3 regions of the Pseudomonas sp. Z4-7 genome follow, and region 3 is predicted to be linked to each of the others. Evidence: predicted binding sites of a transcription regulator. Region 3 holds the regulator's gene; each other region holds the start of a gene.

Region 1 (7,435 bases), 590 kb from region 3:
GGCTCGGTAGCGCCACCAGCAGCAGGCCGAGGGCGAGCGGCCAGCGGATCATGGAAGATGAATCCGCTGGACAGTGAAGGTAACGGTTTCGCTTTGTTGCACGAGACGTTCCCCGTTGATGACCTGGACTGCCAGGCTGTGTTCGCCGCGGTCGATGTTCACCAGTTGCAGGCGCGGCACGTTACTCGGCTGCCCGTACGGCTGGCCGTCCAGCAATAGCCTGAACAGATGCGGGCCTTGCAGGCGCGGCTGCGCCCGGACGCCAACGGTGAAGGTGCCGTTATTGGCGCGCAGGGCTTCTTCGGTGGGGATGTCGGTCAGTTCCAGGATGTCATAGGCGTTACGCGGCGCGTCGCTGCCTTGCGTGGCCGCAGGTGCTTCGCGGCTGGCCGGTGTCTGGGATTCCACGCTGTTGAGCGGCGGCAATTCCACGGGCTGGGCCGGTACGCCGTCGGGCGGCTGATTGCTGTAGGCGGTGTTGCCGTCGGCGTCGGTGTATTTGTAGATCTGCGCGGTAGCAGGCAATGCCAACAGCGATAAGAGGATGATTGAAAAAACACGACCCATGGAAAATCGACCGAAAACGAAAGGTGATGGGTGCAGCATAGGCCAGGGCGGATGGTTGGCCCAAGTTGTTGTGCTGCTCCCACAGGGGATTTGCTGTGAGCACACATCTTGAGCCTGATGCAAAACCATTGTGGGAGCGAGCTTGCTCGCGATGGCGGTGTGTCAGGCAGTGAGGTGTTGGATAGGTTGGCCTCATCGCGAGCAAGCTCGCTCCCACAGGGGGAAGGGGGGGCTCAGGATTTCGGGGAGATACACAGTCCGCCGGTTGCTCGGATCAAGGCAAGCCTGTGTATTGGGTGTTGTTTGTTGTGGTGGGTAGCGCGGGCCAGCCATTGCGGGCACTGCGGGTCGGTGCGGTAGGGGGCGAAGTCGGCCAGTTGCTGCAACAGACGTTTCTGCAGTCGATCGAGTTTGGGGCGGATCTCGCCCACCAGGTCCGGGCGTGGCAGGTCCGGGGCCTTGCCGTCCAGGGCCCAGTCGGACAGGTTGATGTATTGCACCAGTTTGTTGGCTTCAATCTGGGCGGCGAAAAACGCTTCCACGGTTTCACCGGTCAGTTTGTAGGCCGGCGCCTGGGCGACGGCGGCGGCAATGACTTCACGCTCGCGCTGGCGATCCTCCACCGGTTTGCCGCTGTCCCATTTGCTCAACGCCACCTGATCGGCAATGGCCAGGCGTTCACCGATGGCGTTCAGCAACGGAGTAAGGGCTTCGGGGGCGTTGCCCGCTTCGGCGCTGGTGGCCAGCAGTGCGGCGGACAGGGCAAGGCAGAGCTTGAGGCGCGGAGTCATGGGCAGTCTCGTCTTTATGGAGGAGCGACGAGGCATCATGCCTGTAACCGGTGCCCATGAAAAAGGCCTCCCGAAGGAGGCCTCTTTTATTTCACGCCGTACGTGACGGCGCTACCGGATCAGCAGCTGTAGTACAGCTCATATTCCAGTGGGTGTACGAAGGTGCGAACCTTGATCTCTTCTTCGCTTTTCAGCGCGATGTAAGCGTCGATGAAGTCATCGCTGAATACGCCGCCCTTGGTCAGGAACGCACGGCCCTTGTCCAGCTCTTCCAGGGCTTCTTTCAGGCTACCGCAAACCTGTGGGATTTCCTTGGCCTCTTCAGGCGGCAGGTCATACAGGTTCTTGTCGGCGGCATCGCCAGGGTGGATCTTGTTCTGGATACCGTCCAGGCCGGCCATCATCAGTGCTGCGAAGGCCAGGTATGGGTTGGCAGCCGGATCCGGGAAGCGCGCTTCGATACGACGGGCTTTAGGGCTGTTCACGTAAGGAATACGGATCGAGGCGGAACGGTTGCGAGCCGAGTAGGCCAGCATGACCGGTGCTTCGAAGCCTGGAACCAGACGCTTGTAGGAGTTGGTCGACGGGTTGGTAAAGCCGTTCAGGGCCTTACCGTGCTTGATGATGCCGCCGATGAAGTACAGGGCGGTGTCCGACAGACCGGCATAACCTTCGCCAGCGAAGGTGTTCTTGCCGTCCTTGGAGATCGACATGTGCACGTGCATGCCCGAACCGTTGTCGCCGTACAGAGGCTTCGGCATGAAGGTCGCGGTGCGGCCGTAGGCGTCGGCAACGTTGTGCACGCAGTACTTCAGGGTCTGGACTTCGTCAGCCTTCTTGACCAGCGTGTTGAACTTCACGCCGATTTCGTTCTGGCCGGCAGTCGCCACTTCGTGGTGGTGAACTTCGACGGTCTGGCCCATTTCTTCCAGCGCGTTGCACATGGAAGTACGGATTTCGTGGTCGAAATCGAACGGCGGAACCGGGAAGTAGCCGCCTTTGACGCCTGGACGGTGGCCTTTGTTGCCGCCTTCCACGTCCTGGTCGGACATCCACGAACCCTGTTCGGAGAAGATCTTGAACATGGAACCGGAGATGTCGGATTTGAACTTGACCGAGTCGAAGATGAAGAATTCAGGCTCAGGACCGAAGAAAGCGGTGTCGCCGATACCGGTGGACTTCAGGTATTCCTCGGCGCGGTGGGCGATGGCGCGTGGGTCGCGGTCATAGCCTTGCATGGTCGAAGGTTCGATGATGTCGCAAACCAGGATCAGGGTCGGCTCTTCGGTGAACGGATCGAGGACCGCGGTTTCGTCGTCCGGCATCAGGATCATGTCGGAGGCTTCGATGCCTTTCCAGCCGGAGATGGAGGAACCGTCGAACATCTTGCCGATTTCAAAGAATTCGTCGTCCAGCGCATCACGGGCCGGCATGGTCACGTGATGTTGAGTGCCCTTGGTGTCAGTGAAGCGCAGATCAATCCACTTGACGTCATGATCTTTGATGAGTTGAACCGACTTCGACATATGTCCTCCGGGTGGCTTCGGGCGGTAATGGTGTGCCCTTAGATATGGGTGATGCCGGCGCGAATACTCTGCCAAGGCAACCTGCCTCACAAGGGAGCAATTTGCATGCCAGTGCCCCAGCATGGGTTTTTTGCACCAAATCCTCGCTTTTGAAAGGGGCTGGACGCGGATTGTCGGACAATTGCGCACCGCAATGTGGCGTCCTTTGTTGATTGTGACCTGTTTTGGTGCGCTCAAAACCAAATGCAGATTAACTGGTTAAACCTTGAGCAATTTCCGCTATAATCCGCGCCCCCCTTTTTCGGCTGGCCGTTCGCGCGCTGTTTTCATGAAACTAATCGTAAAAGTCTTCCCCGAGATCACCATCAAGAGCCGCCCGGTACGGATGCGTTTCATCCGCCAGCTGGCCAAGAACATCCGTGCCGTGCTCCGTGACCTGGACCCGGCCGTGGTGGTGAATGGCGTGTGGGACAACCTCGAACTGGAAACCCGCGTCAGCGAACCCAAGGCCTTGAAGGAAATGACCGAGCGCCTGAGCTGCATGCCGGGCATCGCGCATTTCCTTCAGGTCGACGAATATCCGCTGGGGGACTTCGACGATATCCTCGCCAAGTGCATGCTCCATTATGGTGACGCCCTGGCCGGCAAGATCTTCTCGGTACGCTGCAAGCGCGCCGGCAAGCATCCGTTCAGCTCGATGGACGTCGAACGTTATGTCGGCAGCCAGTTGCGCCGGCAGTGCGGCGCGGCCGGTATTTCCCTGAAAGACCCTGAAGTTGAAGTGCGCATCGAGATTCGCGACCAGCGGTTGTTCGTGATCCACAGCCAGCACGACAGCATCGGCGGTTATCCGCTGGGTTCGCTGGAGCAGACGCTGGTATTGATGTCCGGTGGATTCGACTCCACCGTCGCCGCCTACCAGATCATGCGTCGCGGCTTGATGAGCCATTTCTGCTTCTTCAACCTCGGCGGGCGCGCCCACGAACTGGGCGTCATGGAAGTGGCGCACTTCATCTGGAAGAAGTACGGCAGCTCCCAGCGCGTGTTATTTGTGAGCGTGCCGTTCGAGGAAGTCCTGGGCGAGATTCTCGGCAAAGTCGATAACAGTCATATGGGCGTCATTTTGAAGCGTATGATGTTGCGTGCCGCGACGAGCATCGCCGACCGCCTGCACATCGACGCGCTGGTCACCGGCGAGGCGATTTCCCAGGTTTCGAGCCAGACGCTGCCGAACCTGTCGGTGATCGACTGTGTGACCGAGAAACTCGTGCTGCGGCCACTGATCGCCAGCCACAAGCAGGACATCATCGACACGGCCACGGAGATCGGCACCGCCGATTTTGCCCGGCACATGCCGGAGTACTGCGGGGTCATCTCGGTCAATCCGAAGACGGCGGCCAAGCGCGGGCGCGTGGAGCACGAAGAGAAAGAATTCGACATGGCGGTACTCGAACGCGCGATCGAGAACGCCAGGCTGGTGCCGATCGATCGGGTCATCGACGAATTGGGCCAGGACATCCAGATTGAAGAAGTCGGCGAAGCGCTGGCCGGTCAGATCATCATCGACATCCGTCACCCGGACGATGCTGAAGACGACCCGCTGAGCGTCGCCGGCGTCGAGGTACAAACGATGCCGTTCTATGCAGTGAACGCGCGTTTCAAGGAACTGGACCCTACTCGCCAGTACCTGCTGTATTGCGACAAAGGCGTGATGAGTCGCCTGCATGCCCATCATTTGCTCAGTGAGGGGCATGCCAATGTGCGCGTTTATCGACCGAGCTAAGTGCCCGGGGCTGTTTGCCTGTGGCCTGCGTCACCGGCCCCCCGACGCCGCCGACACGCTGTAACTGTCGGACTCTACTGTAAATCGCTGCCACGACCTGTCAGCACACCGAATCCTCTGATCGAGATACACAAGTGATCGAAAATCTACGCAACATCGCCATCATTGCTCACGTTGACCATGGTAAGACCACCCTGGTAGACAAACTCTTGCGTCAATCCGGCACCCTGGAGCGCAACGAGCTCAACGACGAGCGCGTGATGGACTCCAACGACCAGGAAAAAGAGCGCGGTATTACCATCCTGGCGAAAAACACCGCCATCAACTGGAACGGCTACCACATCAACATCGTGGACACCCCGGGCCACGCCGACTTCGGTGGTGAAGTAGAGCGTGTGATGTCGATGGTCGACTCCGTGCTGCTGCTGGTCGATGCCCAGGACGGCCCTATGCCGCAAACCCGTTTCGTGACCAAGAAGGCCTTCGAAGCCGGCCTGCGTCCGATCGTGTGCATCAACAAGGTTGACCGTCCAGGCGCGCGTCCGGACTGGGTTCTGGACCAGATCTTCGACCTGTTCGACAACCTGGGCGCCACCGAAGAACAGCTGGACTTCAAAGTCGTCTACGCCTCGGCCCTGAACGGTATTGCCGGTCTGGACCACACCGAAATGGCTGACGACATGACCCCGCTGTACCAGTCGATCGTCGACAACGTACCCGCGCCGAAAGTCGACCGTGACGGCCCGTTCCAGATGCAGATCTCGGCACTGGACTACAACAGCTTCCTGGGTGTGATCGGTGTTGGCCGTATCGCTCGTGGTCGCGTCAAGCCGAACACCCCGGTCGTGGCTATCGGTGCCGACGGCAAGAAGCGCAACGGTCGTATCCTCAAGCTGATGGGTCACCACGGTCTGCACCGTGTAGACGTTGAAGAAGCAGCTGCCGGCGACATCGTCTGCATCAGCGGCATGGACTCGCTGTTCATCTCCGACACCCTGTGCCACCCGGACACCGTTGAAGCGATGAAGCCGTTGACCGTCGACGAGCCAACCGTTTCCATGACCTTCCAGGTAAACGACTCGCCATTCTGCGGTAAAGAAGGCAAGTTCGTGACTTCCCGTAACATCAAGGAACGTCTGGACAAAGAGCTGCTGTACAACGTTGCACTGCGCGTTGAAGAAGGCGACTCGGCTGACAAGTTCAAGGTCTCGGGCCGTGGCGAACTGCACCTCTCGGTTCTGATCGAAACCATGCGTCGTGAAGGCTTCGAAATGGCTGTAGGCCGTCCCGAAGTGATCATCCGTCTGGTTGACGGCGTGAAGCACGAACCGTTCGAAAACGTCACCATCGACCTGCCGGAAGAATCCCAGGGCAAGGTGATGGAAGAGATGGGCCTGCGTAAGGGCGACCTGACCAACATGGTGCCGGATGGCAAGGGCCGTGTACGTCTGGAATACAACATCCCTGCTCGTGGTCTGATCGGTTTCCGTAACCAGTTCCTGACCCTGACCAACGGTGCTGGCATCCTGACTTCGATCTTCGACCGTTACGACGTGATGAAGTCCGGCGACATGTCCGGCCGTCAGAACGGCGTTCTGGTTTCGGTTGAAACCGGCAAGGCACTGACCTACTCCCTGGAAACCCTCCAGGCGCGTGGCAAGCTGTTCGTCGAACACGGCCAGGAAATCTACGGCGGCCAGATCGTTGGTCTGAACAGCCGTGACAACGACCTGGGCGTGAACCCTACCAAGGGCAAGAAGCTCGACAACATGCGTGCTTCGGGTAAAGACGAAACCATCGCACTGGTTCCACCTGTTCGCTTCACCCTGGAACAGGCCCTGGAATTCATCCAGGACGACGAGCTGTGTGAAGTGACGCCTAAGTCGATCCGCCTGCGCAAGAAGATCCTGGACGAAAGCGAGCGTACCCGCGCCGCCAAGAAAGCCAAGAACTGATTTAGCCCAGGCTGAATGAAAAACGCCCCCGGTTGTGAGACCGGGGGCGTTTTTTTGTGCCTGGGATTTATGTGGCGCCTGTTGGGGCCTCATCGCGAGCAAGCTCGCTCCCACAGTTGATCTTCAGTGAATACGGGTTTTGTATCCGACATGAATCCCCTGTGGGAGCGAGCTTGCTCGCGATAGCTGTGGTTCAGGCGCTAAAGAACCGACGGTCGATCAAAATCGATCCAGCGTCCGCGGATTACGCTCGCGCTCCACTTCCTTGGGCTTGTAGGCGCAATACCCCGGCCGTGGCCCGACCCGTGGATGATTGCGGCAGGTGTCCGGGCGCTTTTCGTAAATGGTGCACAGCCGGCTCTTACGATCCAGATACAGGCAATCGTTGTTGCTCATGCGCTGGAGCGTGAAGATTTCCGATTTCTGGTTGTAGCGCTCGACGATCCCTTCCTTTTGCAGGCGCTTGGCGATGTTTTTCGGCGGGTCGCCCAGCTCGAACTCATCGACGATGCCGATGCGGATCAGGTCCTTGATCTTGACCTCCACCGGCAGCGTGCAGCAGCTCGACACGCAGGAACCGCACATCGGGGCGGAATACTTCGCCCAGGTATCGAGTCGGTCGATCTCCGCGGCGGCGATCAGGTTGGGCTTCATCATCACGGTTTACCAGCATGCATCAGGGCGCGCGATCATACCGGGACTGGTGAAATTTTGAACGACCATCTGCCGGTTTTTTTTACCTCGCGGCAAAACCCCGCCTGGACCGGCACGGCCCCTGCATTCACTCGGCTATCTGGCAATTCTCTGGCGGCG
Region 2 (7,435 bases), 3.0 Mb from region 3:
GTCCTGCAGGCTCATGTCCAGCAATGCCCGGGCCGTACGCCAACCACGCAGGGCCGGTTTGGCCGCGCTCCCCAGGGCCTGTCGGCAAAGCCTGCGAAAATGCGAAACCGAGACGCCGTAGCGCTGTGCCAGGGTGTTGAGCTTTTCGCTGTGAGTGCCCTGCTCCAACAGAAAACGCACCAGCCCGTAACTTTCCTGGTGACGCAACAGGTTGGCCACCGCGTGATAGGCCTCGGTGCCGCGCATCGCCTGCTCGATGTACCAGCGTTCGAGGCGCTGCGGCGAGCGGACGATTTCTTCGTTTACCGGCAACAGCGCCCACGGCGCAACATCAGCCTTTTGCCCGGAGAAGGCAGCGCTCATGTCGAAAAAAGCCAGCAGCTTCACCAACGGCGCTTCGTCAATCGGCGTGACGTGCAGTTCGCCGCCGTGAAATTGCAGCGAATCGCTCAGCACCAGCAGCCCCTCCCACCCGGACGGCAGTGTCTGACCGAGGCCCGGCTGCCCCGCGTTCAGTTGAACCGGGCCCAGGGCAACACGCAGGTGCAGCACTCGCCCGCGCAGATCAGGCGAGGCCGGGAAGCAAAACGATTTTTCCTGCACATCCGTCTCCTTGCCAGGTGGCGATGAAAGGAGCGACAGGATGCAAGGCACGCCGTCCGCAATCCTGATGGGAAGGTGATGACGCGCGAGCTGGCATATGCCTTGCACCCTTTGTGTTCATCGGCACCCATCCCAATGGCGGAATGAGTGCCACACTGTTTCAAGGACAACGGCGTCGTCCTCCGGCCTTGCTCTGGCATCGGTCCGGGCACGGCGCTTTTTTATGCGGAAGGTGATGCGCGATGAACGAAATTCCAGCCACCCCCCTGGCTTGGGTCAATGGCAGCGATGCCCCGGAAAAGAGCGCGGTCAACCTCGGCTTCATGGCCCTGAGCGACTGCGCCCCGGTGGTCGTGGCCGCCACCCAGGGCTTCGCCCAGCCCTACGGCTTGACGCTGAACCTCAAGCGCCAGGCCTCCTGGGCCAACCTGCGGGACAAACTGGTCAGCGGTGAAATCGACGCGGCCCACAGCCTGTACGGCCTGGTTTATGCCGTGCACCTGGGCATCGGCGGCGTCGCGCCGACCGACATGGCCGTGCTGATGGGGCTGAACCAGAACGGCCAGAGCATCAACCTGTCCCATGGTTTGCAGGCGCAAGGCGTGACCAGTCCTGAGGCACTGGAGCAGCATGTGCACCAAACTCGCCCGAAACTGACCTTCGCCCAGACCTTTCCCACCGGCACCCATGCCATGTGGCTCTATTACTGGCTCGCCGCCCAGGGCATCCATCCGTTGTCGGATGTCGACAGCGTAGTGGTGCCACCGCCGCAGATGATCGCGCACCTGCAAGCCGGGCGCATCGATGGTTTCTGCGTCGGCGAGCCCTGGTGCGCCAGCGCCGTGAAGCAGAACCTCGGCTTTACCCTGGCGACTACCCAGACCATCTGGCCCGACCACCCGGAGAAAGTCCTGGGTTGTACCCGCGCGTTTGTCGAGCAATACCCCAACACTGCCCGCGCGCTGGTGATGGCCATCCTCGAAGCCAGCCGCTTCATCGAACAAAGCACTGAAAACCGCCGCAGTACCGCGCAATTGTTGAGCGCCCCGGAATACCTCGACGCTCCGCTCGATTGCATCGAGCCGCGCCTGCTCGGGATTTATTCCGATGGCCTGGGCAACAGCTGGCAGGATCCCCACGCCATGCGCTTTCATGGGGACGGCGAGGTGAACCTGCCGTACCTGTCCGACGGGATGTGGTTCATGACCCAGTTCCGGCGCTGGGGTCTGCTGCGCGAAGACCCGGACTACCTGGCCGTGGCCTGCCAGGTCCAACAGCTCAAGCTGTATCGTGAAGCCTGCGCGGCGCTGGGCGTGACGTCGCCTCGCCAGGACATGCGCAGCAGTCAACTGATCGACGGCACGACCTGGGACGGCTCGGACCCGGTCGGGTATGCCCGCAGCTTCAAACTGCACGCCTTGAGCGATGCGGCTCCCCTTCTCGCCAGCCGCTGACAGGAGCCTCGATTATGCTGCGTATCCTGCTGATCAACGACACCGCGAAAAAAGTCGGGCGTCTCAAGGCGGCCCTGATTGAAGGCGGATTCGAAGTGATCGACGAATCCGGATTGACCATCGACCTGCCGGCGCGCGTCGAAACGGTGCGTCCGGACGTGATCCTGATCGATACCGAGTCACCCGGGCGCGACGTCATGGAGCAAGTGGTGCTGGTCAGTCGTGACCAGCCACGACCGATCGTCATGTTTACCGACGAGCACGACCCGGATGTGATGCGGCAGGCGATCAAGTCAGGCGTCAGCGCCTACATCGTCGAAGGCATCCATGCCGCACGCCTGCAACCGATCCTCGACGTGGCCATGGCCCGCTTCGAAAGCGACCAGGCCCTGCGTGCGCAACTCCTGGCCCGGGACCAGCAACTGGCCGAACGCAAGCGCATCGAACTGGCCAAGGGCATGCTGATGAAAATGAAGGACTGCAACGAGGAACAGGCCTACACCCTGATGCGCCGCCAGGCCATGAGCCGCCAGCAGAAGCTGATCCAGGTGGCGGAGCAGATCATTGCCATGAACGAGTTGCTCGGCTGAAAGCCTTGTAGCGCCTGGCCAGACGCCTTCGCGAGCAGGCTCGCTCCCACAGGTTCGGAGAACACTCTGATTCCATGTGGGTCTGGGTGAACACAGCATTTGTGCACCCCACCGATCGACTGTGGGAGCGAGCCTGCTCGCGAAGGCCTCCCCCGAACCTCGCAGGTTGGCACAGATCTCGCTTAAACAACCCCACAGGTAACCAACGGCGGTTGCCCCACCTACGACAAAGACGTCGCAAACCCTCCTCGCCTCTCTGGCGATCCGGGTTGCGGCGTTTTTTTGTTTTGGCCCCGCGGGGCCGGTGGTGCGACCACAGACGGCGCACTGCTCAAAGCACTGACTCATTTCTCGAGACTTTTACAGCTGAGGTGCGCGATGAATTCAAGCTTCTGGAAATCCGGCCACACCCCGACATTGTTCGCGGCCTTCCTCTATTTCGACCTGAGCTTCATGGTCTGGTACCTGCTCGGCCCATTGGCGGTACAGATCTCCGCCGACCTGCACCTGACCACCCAGCAACGCGGCCTGATGGTCGCGACGCCAATCCTCGCCGGCGCCGTGCTGCGCCTGTTCATGGGCCTGCTGGCGGACCGCATTTCACCGAAGACCGCCGGCATGGTCGGCCAGGTGATCGTGATCGGCGCGCTGTTCTGCGCCTGGAAACTGGGCATCCACAGCTACGAACAAGCCCTGCTGCTGGGCCTGTTTCTGGGCGTGGCCGGCGCTTCGTTCGCCGTGGCCCTGCCGCTGGCTTCCCAGTGGTATCCACCACAGCACCAGGGCAAGGCCATGGGCATCGCCGGTGCCGGTAACTCGGGTACCGTGCTTGCCGCGTTGATCGCTCCGGTGATGGCGGTGGCCTTCGGCTGGACCAACGTGTTCGGCTTCGCGGTGATCCCGCTGGTGATTACCCTGGTCCTGTTCGCCTGGCTGGCCAAGAACGCACCGGAGCGGCCCAAGGCCAAATCCATGGCTGACTACCTCAAGGCCCTCGGTGACCGCGACAGCTGGTGGTTCATGTTCTTCTACAGCGTGACCTTCGGCGGCTTCATCGGCCTGGCCAGCGCCCTGCCCGGCTACTTCAACGACCAATATGGCCTGAGCCCGGTGACCGCCGGCTACTACACCGCGGCCTGCGTTTTCGGTGGCAGCCTGATGCGGCCCTTGGGTGGCGCGCTGGCGGACCGTTTCGGCGGCATCCGCACCTTGCTGGGCATGTACACCGTGGCGGCTGTCTGCATCGCCGCGGTCGGCTTCAACCTGCCGAGTTCCTATGCGGCGCTGGCCCTGTTCGTCTGCACCATGCTCGGCCTGGGGGCGGGCAACGGCGCGGTGTTCCAACTGGTGCCACAACGTTTCCGTCGCGAGATCGGCGTGATGACCGGGCTGATCGGCATGGCCGGCGGCATCGGCGGCTTCGCCCTGGCGGCGGGCATGGGCGCGATCAAGCAGAGCACCGGCAGCTACCAGCTGGCGCTGTGGTTGTTCGCCAGCCTCGGTGTGCTGGCCTGGTTCGGCCTGCACGGGGTCAAGCGTCGCTGGAGGACCACCTGGGGTTCGGCAGCGGTCACCGCGGCTCGGGTATAACCTGCAACCATGAGCCTGCAACTGAGTTTTGCCGAAGCCAGCGCCACGGGTCCCCGAGAGGAAAACCAGGACGCCCTGCGCCTGGTCACTCCCGCCCCGACCCTGGCCGCCAGCAAGGGTTACCTGTTCGCCATCGCCGACGGCGTGAGCCAATGCGCCGATGGCGGATTGGCCGCGCGTTCGACCTTGCAGGCACTCGCCCTGGACTACTATTCCACGCCGCAGACCTGGGGCGTGGCCCAGGCGCTGGACCGGCTGCTGCTGGCGCAGAATCGCTGGCTGCAAGCCAACGGCGGCGGTCAACCGCTGCTGACCACGGTCAGCGCGCTGGTCCTGCGGGGGCGGCGCTTCACCCTGGCGCACGTCGGCGATTGCCGGGTCTACCGATGGCACGCCGACCATTTGCAACGGGTCAGCGAAGATCACGTCTGGGAACAACAGGGCATGCAACATGTGCTCAAGCGTGCCTTGGGGCTGGATCAGCATTTGATACTCGACTTCCTCGACGGTGAGCTGCGTGAAGATGAAACCTTCGTGCTGCTCAGCGACGGCGTCTGGGCGGTACTGGGAGACACGGCCATTGCCGGCATCCTGCGCGACCAGCCGGACCTGGATCGCGCGGCGCAGACGCTGGTCAACGCCGCGCACCTGGCCGGTAGCCAGGACAACGCCAGCGCGCTGTTGGTGCGGGTCGATGCGGTGGGCGAAGCGAGCATCGGCGACGCGCTGATCCAACTGCAACAGTGGCCGCTGCCCCCTGCACTGAAGGCTGGCCAGGTGTTCGAAGGCTGGCAGATCGAAAGCCTGCTCGGCCAGAGCCAGCAGTCGTTGCTCTACCGGGTACACGATGGTCACGGCCAATCCTGGCTGTTGAAAACCTTGCCCGTGCAGCTACGGGACGACACCCGCGCCGGCCAGGCGCTGTTGTCGGAGGAATGGTTTCTCAAGCGGGTCGCGGGTCGGCAGTTTCCGGAGGTGCATGGCGTCCCCCAGCGCCAACATCTGTACTACGTGATGCGTGAATATTCGGGCGTGACCCTGGCCGAGCTGTTCAACCAAAGCGGTCCGTTGCCCCTGGCTCAATGGCTGGAGCTGGCGCAGCGACTGGTGCGCGCGGTGGGCCTGTTGCATCGAAGACAGATCTACCACCGCGACATCAAGCCGGAAAACCTGCACCAGGGCGACGATGGGGAGTTGCGCTTGCTGGATTTTGGCCTGGCGTACTGCCCCGGTTTGTCCGAAGACCAGGCCAACGTTTTGCCTGGCACCCCCAGCTACATAGCGCCGGAAGCCTTCGGCGGCGCCGCGCCGACGGCGCAACAGGATTTGTATGCGGTCGGCGTGACCTTGTATTTCCTGCTGACCGGGCATTACCCCTACGGCGAAATCGAAGCCTTCCAGCGACCGCGCTTTGGTGTGCCCGTGAGCGCCAATCGTTATCGACCGGACCTGCCCGAATGGCTCGGGCAAAGCCTGGAACGCGCCGTGGCGGCAGACCCTGCGCAGCGCTTTGAAACGGCTGAAGAATGGCTGTTGCAGCTGGAACAGGGCGAGCGGCGAAGCTTGAGCGTAAGGCCCCGGCCATTGCTTGAGCGGGAGCCGCTGAAGGTCTGGCGGACGTTGGCACTGGTGTCGTTGGTGGTGAATGTTGTGTTGTTGTTCTTGGTGTTTCACTCATAACCACCGTGGCGAGGGAGCTTGCTCCCGCTCGAGCGCGCAGCGGTCGCCGTTTTTTTGGGTCTGCTTCGCAGCCCAGCGGGAGCAAGCTCCCTCGCCACAAAAGCCTTCTCGCCAGCCCTGCCACGCTCCATTACCGGGCAACACGCTTTGATTCGGTGCAATAAATCCCCCCGCAACGCGGCCAATCCGCGCCTCCTCCAGTAAATCCAAGCCCTCGCGCCACTTGGCACAACCACTGCATAACCTCTTCCACCATACATAAAGCAACGCCTCCAACGATGAAGGCGGTGCTTCCCGAGAGAACGGGACCAGGACAAAGGCGTCCTCGCTAGTTTGCTAGCGAGACGCCTTTTTTTGTTTTCGAAAAAATTGCCGAGCCAGCCCGAACGCCGTGATGAAACGTGACGAAACCGGTCTGGGCTTGCGGAGAACCCTGATGAAAAAACTCAAACTGGTAATGATCGGCAACGGCATGGCCGGGGTTCGCACCCTCGAGGAACTGCTCAAACTGAGCAACGAGCTCTACGACATCACGGTCTTCGGCGCCGAGCCCCACACCAACTACAACCGCATCCTGCTCTCGCCCGTGCTGGCCGGGGAACAGACATTCGAAGAAATCGTGCTCAACGACCTGAGCTGGTACCTGGACAACAACATCAAGCTGCTGCTCAACCGCAAGGTGGTGGAGATCGACCGGGTCAAGCGCCGGGTCATCGCCGAAGACGGCAGCGAAGCCGAATACGATCGCCTGCTCATCGCCACCGGCTCCACGCCGTTCATCCTGCCGATCCCTGGCAACACTCTGGATGGCGTGATCGGCTACCGCGACATCGCCGACACCCAGGCCATGATCAATACGGCCAAGACCCACAAACACGCGGTGGTCATCGGTGGCGGCCTGCTCGGCCTGGAAGCCGCCAATGGCTTGAAACTGCGCGGCATGGACGTGACCGTGGTGCACATCGGCGAATGGCTGCTGGAACGCCAACTGGACAAGACCAGCGGCCAGCTGCTGCAAACCGCCCTGGAAAACCGTGGACTGAAATTCCGCCTCAGCGAGCAGACCCAGGCCTTGCACGACGCCGGCAACGGCCGGGTCGGCTCGGTCCAGTTCAAGAACGGTGACATCATTCCCGCCGACCTGGTGGTGATGGCTGCCGGTATCCGGCCCAATACCGAACTGGCGGAAAAATCGGGCATTCCGTGCAATCGCGGAATCCTCGTCAACGACACGATGCAAACCTATGACCCGCGCATCTACGCCATCGGCGAGTGCGCCAACCATCGCGGCACCGCCTATGGCCTGGTGGCGCCGCTGTTCGAGCAAGCCAAGGTCTGCGCCAATCACCTCGCGCAACTGGGCTTCGCCACTTACAAGGGTTCGGTGACGTCAACCAAGTTGAAAGTCACCGGCATCGACCTGTTTTCCGCCGGCGACTTCATGGGCGGCGAAGGCACCGAGACCATCACCCTTTCCGACCCGATCGGTGGCGTCTACAAGAAACTGGTGATCAAGGA
Region 3 (7,435 bases):
TAGTTGTTGATCAGTGCCACCAGCGCATCCATGGCTTCCTGCGCCTGTTCACCTTCGGTACTCAGGTGGATCTTGGTGCCTTTACCCGCAGCCAGCATCATCATCGCCATGATGCTCTTACCGTCGACTGTCGCCTCCGGCGTGCGCCCGACCCTGATCGTGGTTTCTGGAAACTTGCCCGCGACACCTACGAATTTCGCCGATGCACGGGCATGCAAACCCAGCTTGTTGATGATTTCAATTTCCCGAGCAGGCATCGCGATGTGAATCCTTTAGCTGAGGTCGCGGTGGCGAACCTGGACATTCTTCAAGGTTTGTTGCAGGAGCTGACCCAGGCGTTCGGTCAGGTATACGGAACGGTGATGACCGCCAGTGCAGCCAACGGCAATCGTGACATAGGCACGGTTGTTGGCGGCAAAACGCGGCAGCCATTTGAGTAGATAGCTGGAGATGTCCTGGTACATTTCCTCGACATCCGGCTGGGCAGCCAGGTAGTCGATCACCGGCTGGTCGAGCCCGGACTGCTCGCGCAGTTCAGGTTTCCAGTAAGGATTGGGCAGGCAGCGGACATCAAACACCAGGTCGGCATCCACGGGCATGCCACGCTTGAAGCCGAACGACTCCACCAGGAAGGCCGTACCGGGTTCCGGCTGGTTCAGCAGGCGCAACTTGATGGTGTCGCGCAACTGGTACAGATTCAGGTGGGTAGTGTTGACCTTCAGGTCCGCCAGGTCGGCAATCGGCCCCAGCAGTTGGCTCTCGTCATGGATCGCTTCAGCCAGGGAGCGGCTGGCGTTGCTCAACGGGTGGCGTCGACGGGTTTCCGAAAAGCGCTTGAGCAGGGTTTCTTCGTCTGCGTCCAGGTACAACACGTCGCACTGGATGTGCCGGCTGCGCACTTCCTCAAGCAACGCCGGGAAGCGCGACAAATGGCTCGGCAGGTTGCGGGCGTCGATGGACACGGCGACCAGCGGTTGCGCCAGCTCGGTATGGATCAGGGCGCGCTCGGCCAGTTCCGGAAGCAGGCCGGCCGGCAAATTGTCAATGCAATAGTAGCCGCTGTCCTCAAGGACGTTGAGGGCCGTGCTTTTACCGGAGCCGGAGCGGCCACTGACGATGATCATGCGCATGTTTAATGGCCGTTCTGCTCGTCCAGGACTACCTGATACAAGGCTTCGTTGCTCGGGGCGCTGCGCAGTTTTTCGCGTACTTCCTTGCGGTCTAGCATGCTGGCGATCTGGCGCAGCAGCTCGAGGTGCGCATCGGTCGCCGCTTCCGGGACCAGCAATACGAACAGCAGGTCGACCGGGGCGCCGTCGATGGCGTCGAAATCGATGGGGGCTTCAAGGTGTAGCAGCGCACTGATCGGCGCGGAACAACCCTTGAGGCGGCAATGGGGAATGGCGATGCCGTTGCCAAAACCGGTGGAACCGAGTTTTTCACGGGCAACCAACGCCTCGAAAACGTCCTGCATTTCCAGATCCGGCACTTCGCGGTGGATCAGGTTGGCGATTTGTTCGAGGGCTTTCTTTTTACTGCCACCCGGCGCGTTCACCTGGGAACGGCCGGGGGTCAGGATGGATTCTAGTCGGATCATGGATTGGGGGGGTTAACGACCGGTTGCGCCCTGAAGGAGGCTCTGGGTCTTTTCCTTATGCTTTTTGAGTTGGCGATCCAGCTTGTCGGTCAGCAGGTCAATCGCGGCATACATGTCTGAATGCTCTGCGTTGGCAACTACTTCTCCGCCGGGAATATGCAGCGTGGCTTCGATTTTCTGCAGCAGCTTCTCGACGTTCATCGTGACTTGCACGTTGGTGATCTTGTCGAAATGCCTTTCCAATCGGTCGAGTTTTTCGCCGATGTAGGTGCGCAGGGGTTCGGTCACTTCCAGTTGGTGTCCACTGATGTTGACTTGCATACAGCTTCTCCTTCGTTGCCAGTGCATAAAGCGGCAGGTAGAAATACCTGCCACTGGAACGCTGTGGCGTGGCCTGTTACATCAACCGCTTGCGTTCGCTCGAAGGCGCGATTCCCAGGGATTCGCGGTATTTGGCGACGGTACGGCGGGCCACCTGAATGCCTTGTGCCTCCAGTAAACCAGCGATCTTGCTGTCACTCAACGGCTTTTTCTGATTTTCCGCAGCGACCAGTTTTTTAATGATCGCGCGGATGGCCGTGGACGAGCATTCACCGCCTTCGGAGGTACTGACGTGGCTGGAGAAAAAGTATTTCAATTCATAGATGCCCCTTGGGGTATGCATGAATTTCTGGGTAGTCACCCTCGAAATCGTCGACTCGTGCATGCCCACCGCCTCGGCGATGTCATGCAAGACCAACGGTTTCATCGCTTCGTCACCGTACTCCAGGAAGCCGCGCTGATGCTCGACGATCTGGGTGGCGACTTTCATCAGGGTTTCGTTGCGGCTTTGCAGGCTCTTGATGAACCAGCGCGCCTCCTGCAACTGATTGCGCATGAAGGTATTGTCGGCGCTGGTGTCGGCACGCTTCACAAAACCGGCGTATTGGGCATTGACCCGCAGCTTGGGTACCGATTCCTGGTTCAGCTCCACCAGCCAGCGATCGTTGTGCTTGCGTACGATCACATCGGGGACGACATACTCGGGCTCGGTGGATTCGATTTGCGAGCCGGGGCGCGGATTCAGGCTTTGCACCAGTTCGATGACCTGGCGCAGCTCATCTTCCTTGAGCTTCATCCGACGCATCAACTGGCTGTAGTCGCGGCCGCCCAGCAGGTCGATGTAGTCGGTGACCAGGCGCTTGGCTTCGGCCAGCCATGGCGTCTTGGCGGGCAGCTGTCGCAATTGCAGCAGCAGGCATTCGCCTAGGTTGCGAGCGCCAATGCCGGCGGGTTCGAATTGCTGGATGCGATGCAGGACAGCTTCGATCTCGTCCAGCTCGATATCGAGCTCCGGGTCAAAGGCTTCGAGGATTTCTTCGAGGGTCTCGTCCAGGTAGCCCTGGTTGTTGATGCAATCGATCAACGTCACCGCGATCAGACGGTCGGTATCCGACATCGGCGCCAGGTTCAGTTGCCACAGCAGATGGCTTTGCAGGCTTTCGCCAGCAGAGGTGCGAGTGGTGAAGTCCCACTCGTCGTCGTCACCGCCTGGCAGGCTGCTGGCGCTGGTCTGGTAGACGTCTTCCCACGCCGTGTCCACGGGCAGGTCATTGGGAATGCGTTCGCTCCATTCGCCATCGTCGAGGTTATCTACCGTCGGGGCGGCTTCCTGATAGGACGGTTCCGGGACCTCCGGGGTAGTTTTCTGCTCGACGTTGTCGGCCAGTGGGTCGGTATTGTCGAAGTCGTCGCCTTCTTCCTGGCGTTCGAGCATCGGATTGGACTCCAGCGCCTCCTGGATTTCCTGTTGCAGGTCCAGGGTCGACAATTGGAGTAGGCGGATAGCCTGTTGCAGCTGCGGTGTCATCGTCAGCTGCTGGCCCATTCTCAAGACTAGCGATGGTTTCATGGCTGGGGCTTAACACCTTATTCGCCGGCGCACATGCGCCATCCACTACAGGGCGCCGAAGCGCCAAACTTAAGCAAATTATATGCCTGAAACTGAAGTGTTTGCCTAGGGGGCTATCTCAATTAATTGAGGGCGCCCGGGCATCCGCCAGGCCACCTTTGGCTTAAAGGCGGAACTCATGGCCCAGGTATACTTCCTTGACCAGTTCGTTGGCCAGGATGGTGGCGGAGTCGCCCTCGGCGATCAGCTGGCCATCGTTGACGATGTAGGCGGTTTCACAGATATCCAGCGTCTCGCGCACGTTGTGGTCGGTGATCAGCACACCGATTCCCTTGGCCTTGAGGTGATGGATGATCTGCTTGATGTCGCCCACCGAAATCGGGTCCACGCCGGCAAACGGCTCATCCAGCAGAATGAATTTCGGCGCGGTGGCCAGGGCGCGGGCGATCTCCACGCGGCGACGTTCGCCACCGGAAAGGCTCATGCCCAGATTGTCGCGAATGTGGCTGATATGGAACTCCTGCAGTAGGCTTTCCAGCTCCTGGCGACGGCCGGCCTTGTCGAGCTCCTGGCGGGTTTCCAGGATCGCCATGATGTTGTCGGCTACCGACAATTTGCGAAAGATCGACGCCTCTTGTGGCAGGTAGCCAATGCCAGCCTTTGCCCGGCCATGCATCGGCCGGTGGCTGACGTCCAGATCATCGATCAGCACTCGACCCTGGTCGGCCTGCACCAGGCCGACAATCATGTAGAAACAGGTGGTCTTGCCCGCGCCATTGGGGCCGAGCAAGCCTACGATCTGGCCGCTTTCGATGGACAGGCTGACGTCACGCACGACTTGGCGGTTCTTGTAGCTCTTGGCCAGATGCTGAGCTTTCAGAGTTGCCATTACTGGGCCTTCTGCTCGTCGGTTTTCTTTTTCGGCTGGATCACCATGTCGATGCGCGGGCGCGATTCGGTGACCTTGCTGCCTGTGGCGCGACCAGCGCTGGCGAGTTTCTTGTTGGTGTCGTAGACGATTTTCTCGCCTTGGGTCACGTTGTTGTCCTTGTCGACAACCTTGGCGCGGTCGATCAATACGACGCGGTCCTGGGAGGCGTGGTACTGGATGGTGACGCCATAACCCTGGACCGGCTTGGTGTCGCCCGCGGTTTGCATTTGCTCGAAGTAGGCCAGGTTGCCTACCGAGGTGACCACGTCGATGTCGCCGGACTGGGTGCGGGTGATGGTCACGGTATTGCCGGTGACCTTCATCGAACCCTGGGTGATGATCACGTCACCTTTATAGGTGGCGACGCCGTTCTTGTCGTCCAGTTGCGCGTCGTCGGCCTGGATGCGGATAGGCTGGTCGCGGTCGGTGGGGAGGGCCCAGGCGCTCGCGCTTCCCAGTGCTGCGCCCAGACTGAGCAAAATAGGGAGGGTTTTAGCGAGCTTCATACTGTCCTCTTACGTTCGATAGCAGGTGTATCCTGCTTTCCTTCAAATAGGCCTTCATTCCCGTGCCGGTCGACACGCCGCCGGCGCCGTCGATTCTAACGGGTTGCTCGGTCTGCGCATATTGGCGCTGCGGGAAGACTGTCATACGGGTACTGGTAATGATGGTCGTACGGTTCTTCTCATCGGTTCGGGCCACGCGTACCGAGTCGATCAGTTCCACCTCGGTGCCGCCGGGATTGACCTCGGCACGCTCGCTTTGTACGTGCCACGGAAACTCCGTGCCGCGGAACATGTTCAGGTCCGGCTTGGTGACCAGCGTGATGTCGCTGGCCTTCACGTGATCGACCTTGTCCGACGTCATCTCATACTGCAGCTTGCCGTCAGGCAAGTACTGCAAGGTGTGCGTGTTGGTCGCGTACCAGTCGATATCGTTTTCCGGCGCCTGGACCGCAGGCTGGTCGAGGAAGCGTTCCGGGCTGATGTTCCAGTAGCCCACCGCCGCGAAGATGGCGGTGATACAGCCGAACACCAGGATGGTGCGAATTTTCTTGCTTAGCATAGGTGGCTCACAGGTACGCGGCGTTGGCCGCTTCGAGGTGGCCCTGGGCACGCAGGATCAGTTCACAGAATTCGCGGGCCGCGCCTTCGCCGCCCCTCGCCGTGGTGACGCCATGGGCGTGCTCGCGTACGAAGGCAGCCGCGTTGGCCACTGCCATGCCCAGGCCGACACGGCGGATCACCGGAAGGTCTGGCAGATCGTCACCGAGGTAGGCGACCTGCTCATAGCTTAGATTGAGTTGGCCGAGGAGTTCATCCAGCACCACCAATTTGTCTTCGCGCCCCTGATAAAGGTGCGGGATGCCGAGGTTCTTCGCGCGCCGTTCGACCACCGGGGTCTTGCGACCGCTGATGATAGCGGTCTGCACGCCGGTGGCCATCAGCATCTTGATGCCCTGGCCATCAAGGGTGTTGAACGTCTTGAATTCGCTGCCGTCTTCGAGGAAATACAGGCGGCCATCGGTCAGCACACCATCCACGTCGAACACTGCCAGTTTGATTGCTTTGCCGCGTTGCAACAGGTCTGTGCTCATTTACATGACTCCCGCACGCAGCAAGTCGTGCATATTCAGGGCGCCCACCGGGCGGTCTTCGTCGTCGACCACCACCAGGGCGCTGATCTTGTGGTCTTCCATGATCTTCAAGGCTTCGGCGGCCAGCATCTCGGCCCGGGCCGTCTTGCCGTGGGGGGTCATGACCTCATCGATGGTCGTGCTGTGGATATCGATGGTGCGATCCAGGGTGCGACGCAGGTCGCCGTCGGTGAAGATCCCGGCGAGCTTGCCGTCCGCCTCCAGGATAACGGTCATGCCCAGCCCCTTGCGGGTCATTTCCATGAGGGCGTCCTTGAGCAGCGTGCCACGTTGTATCTGCGGCAATGCCTCCCCCGCGTGCATCACGTTCTCGACCTTGAGCAGCAGCCGGCGGCCCAGGGCGCCACCGGGGTGGGAGAAAGCGAAATCCTCGGCGGTAAAGCCCCTGGCTTCCAGCAAGGCCACGGCCAGGGCGTCGCCCATGACCAGCGCCGCCGTGGTGGAAGAAGTGGGGGCCAGGTTCAGCGGGCAGGCTTCGTGTTCGACATGCACGTTGAGGTTCACCTCGGCGGCCTTGGCCAGCGGCGAGTCGGGATTGCCGGTGAGACTGATCAACTGGATACCCAGGCGCTTGATCAACGGCAGCAGGGTAACGATTTCATTGGTGGAGCCGGAGTTCGACAATGCCAGGATGATGTCGTCCCGAGTAATCATGCCCATGTCGCCGTGGCTGGCTTCGGCAGGATGGACAAAAAACGCCGGGGTGCCGGTGCTGGCCAGGGTCGCGGCAATCTTGTTGCCGATGTGCCCGGATTTGCCCATGCCTACCACCACCACGCGGCCCTTGCTGGACAGAATCATCTCGCACGCGCGTACGAAATCAGCATCGATATGGGCCAGCAAACCTTGCACGGCTTCGAGTTCGAGGCGGAGGGTACGTTGTGCCGATTGAATCAGTTCGCTGGATTGGCTCATGTCAGAAATCGTATAGCCCGATGAAAAGGCGGCGATTATACCGGCAATGAACGATTCCCTCACGTTAGTTCGTCATGCTTTGTTCAGGCAGCCCCAACGCTTGACATGAAATGTGACGTTTTACCTCAAGCAAGGCTTAACGGGCGGGCGCCGGCCTTGGGCGCTTGGCCGTTGCAGTGATATAGTTCGCCGCCGGTTCGTGTGCCCGGCGTTACCGGCGTTTGTCGGCTGGCCGGGACATCCGAATATGAGGCTGCATCGCAAGGAGTTTAGATGAGTGCCGACAACGCCTACGCGGTCGAGCTGAAGGGGCTGTCCTTCAAGCGAGGGACGCGCAGCATTTTTAATGACATCGATATTCGCATCCCACGCGGCAAGGTGACCGGCATCATGGGGCCTTCCGGCTGCGGCAAGACCACGCTGCTGCGCCTGATGGGGGCACAA

What was found. The regulator sigma-54, encoded in region 3, starts transcription at its own class of promoters, with help from an activator protein. The targets are predictions, from matches to a motif close to ANTGGCATNNANNTTGCTNT.
Region 1: the regulator sigma-54 is predicted to act here: its motif matches at 2,978-2,997, upstream of glnA (type I glutamate--ammonia ligase).
Region 2: the regulator sigma-54 is predicted to act here: its motif matches at 693-712, upstream of J3P91_RS18540 (CmpA/NrtA family ABC transporter substrate-binding protein).

Annotation. Positions count from the first base shown of each region.
Region 1 is NZ_CP071642.1:388,396-395,830, forward strand. Features, by position in the region: gene J3P91_RS01710 (DUF4124 domain-containing protein) at 1-52, opposite strand, end outside; gene J3P91_RS01715 (DUF4124 domain-containing protein) at 49-567, opposite strand; gene J3P91_RS01720 (chorismate mutase) at 801-1,358, opposite strand; gene glnA (type I glutamate--ammonia ligase) at 1,478-2,884, opposite strand; gene thiI (tRNA uracil 4-sulfurtransferase ThiI) at 3,213-4,667, shown strand; gene typA (translational GTPase TypA) at 4,802-6,622, shown strand; gene J3P91_RS01740 (YkgJ family cysteine cluster protein) at 6,842-7,279, opposite strand.
Region 2 is NZ_CP071642.1:4,134,938-4,142,372, forward strand. Features, by position in the region: gene J3P91_RS18535 (helix-turn-helix domain-containing protein) at 1-603, opposite strand, end outside; gene J3P91_RS18540 (CmpA/NrtA family ABC transporter substrate-binding protein) at 846-2,057, shown strand; gene J3P91_RS18545 (ANTAR domain-containing response regulator) at 2,072-2,647, shown strand; gene J3P91_RS18550 (nitrate/nitrite transporter) at 3,026-4,237, shown strand; gene J3P91_RS18555 (protein kinase domain-containing protein) at 4,247-5,917, shown strand; gene nirB (nitrite reductase large subunit NirB) at 6,354-7,435, shown strand, end outside.
Region 3 is NZ_CP071642.1:974,969-982,403, forward strand. Features, by position in the region: gene J3P91_RS04140 (HPr family phosphocarrier protein) at 1-257, opposite strand, end outside; gene rapZ (RNase adapter RapZ) at 273-1,130, opposite strand; gene ptsN (PTS IIA-like nitrogen regulatory protein PtsN) at 1,133-1,597, opposite strand; gene hpf (ribosome hibernation-promoting factor, HPF/YfiA family) at 1,610-1,918, opposite strand; gene J3P91_RS04160 (RNA polymerase factor sigma-54) at 1,995-3,488, opposite strand; gene lptB (LPS export ABC transporter ATP-binding protein) at 3,652-4,377, opposite strand; gene lptA (lipopolysaccharide transport periplasmic protein LptA) at 4,377-4,925, opposite strand; gene lptC (LPS export ABC transporter periplasmic protein LptC) at 4,912-5,484, opposite strand; gene J3P91_RS04180 (KdsC family phosphatase) at 5,492-6,016, opposite strand; gene J3P91_RS04185 (KpsF/GutQ family sugar-phosphate isomerase) at 6,017-6,991, opposite strand; gene J3P91_RS04190 (ATP-binding cassette domain-containing protein) at 7,265-7,435, shown strand, end outside.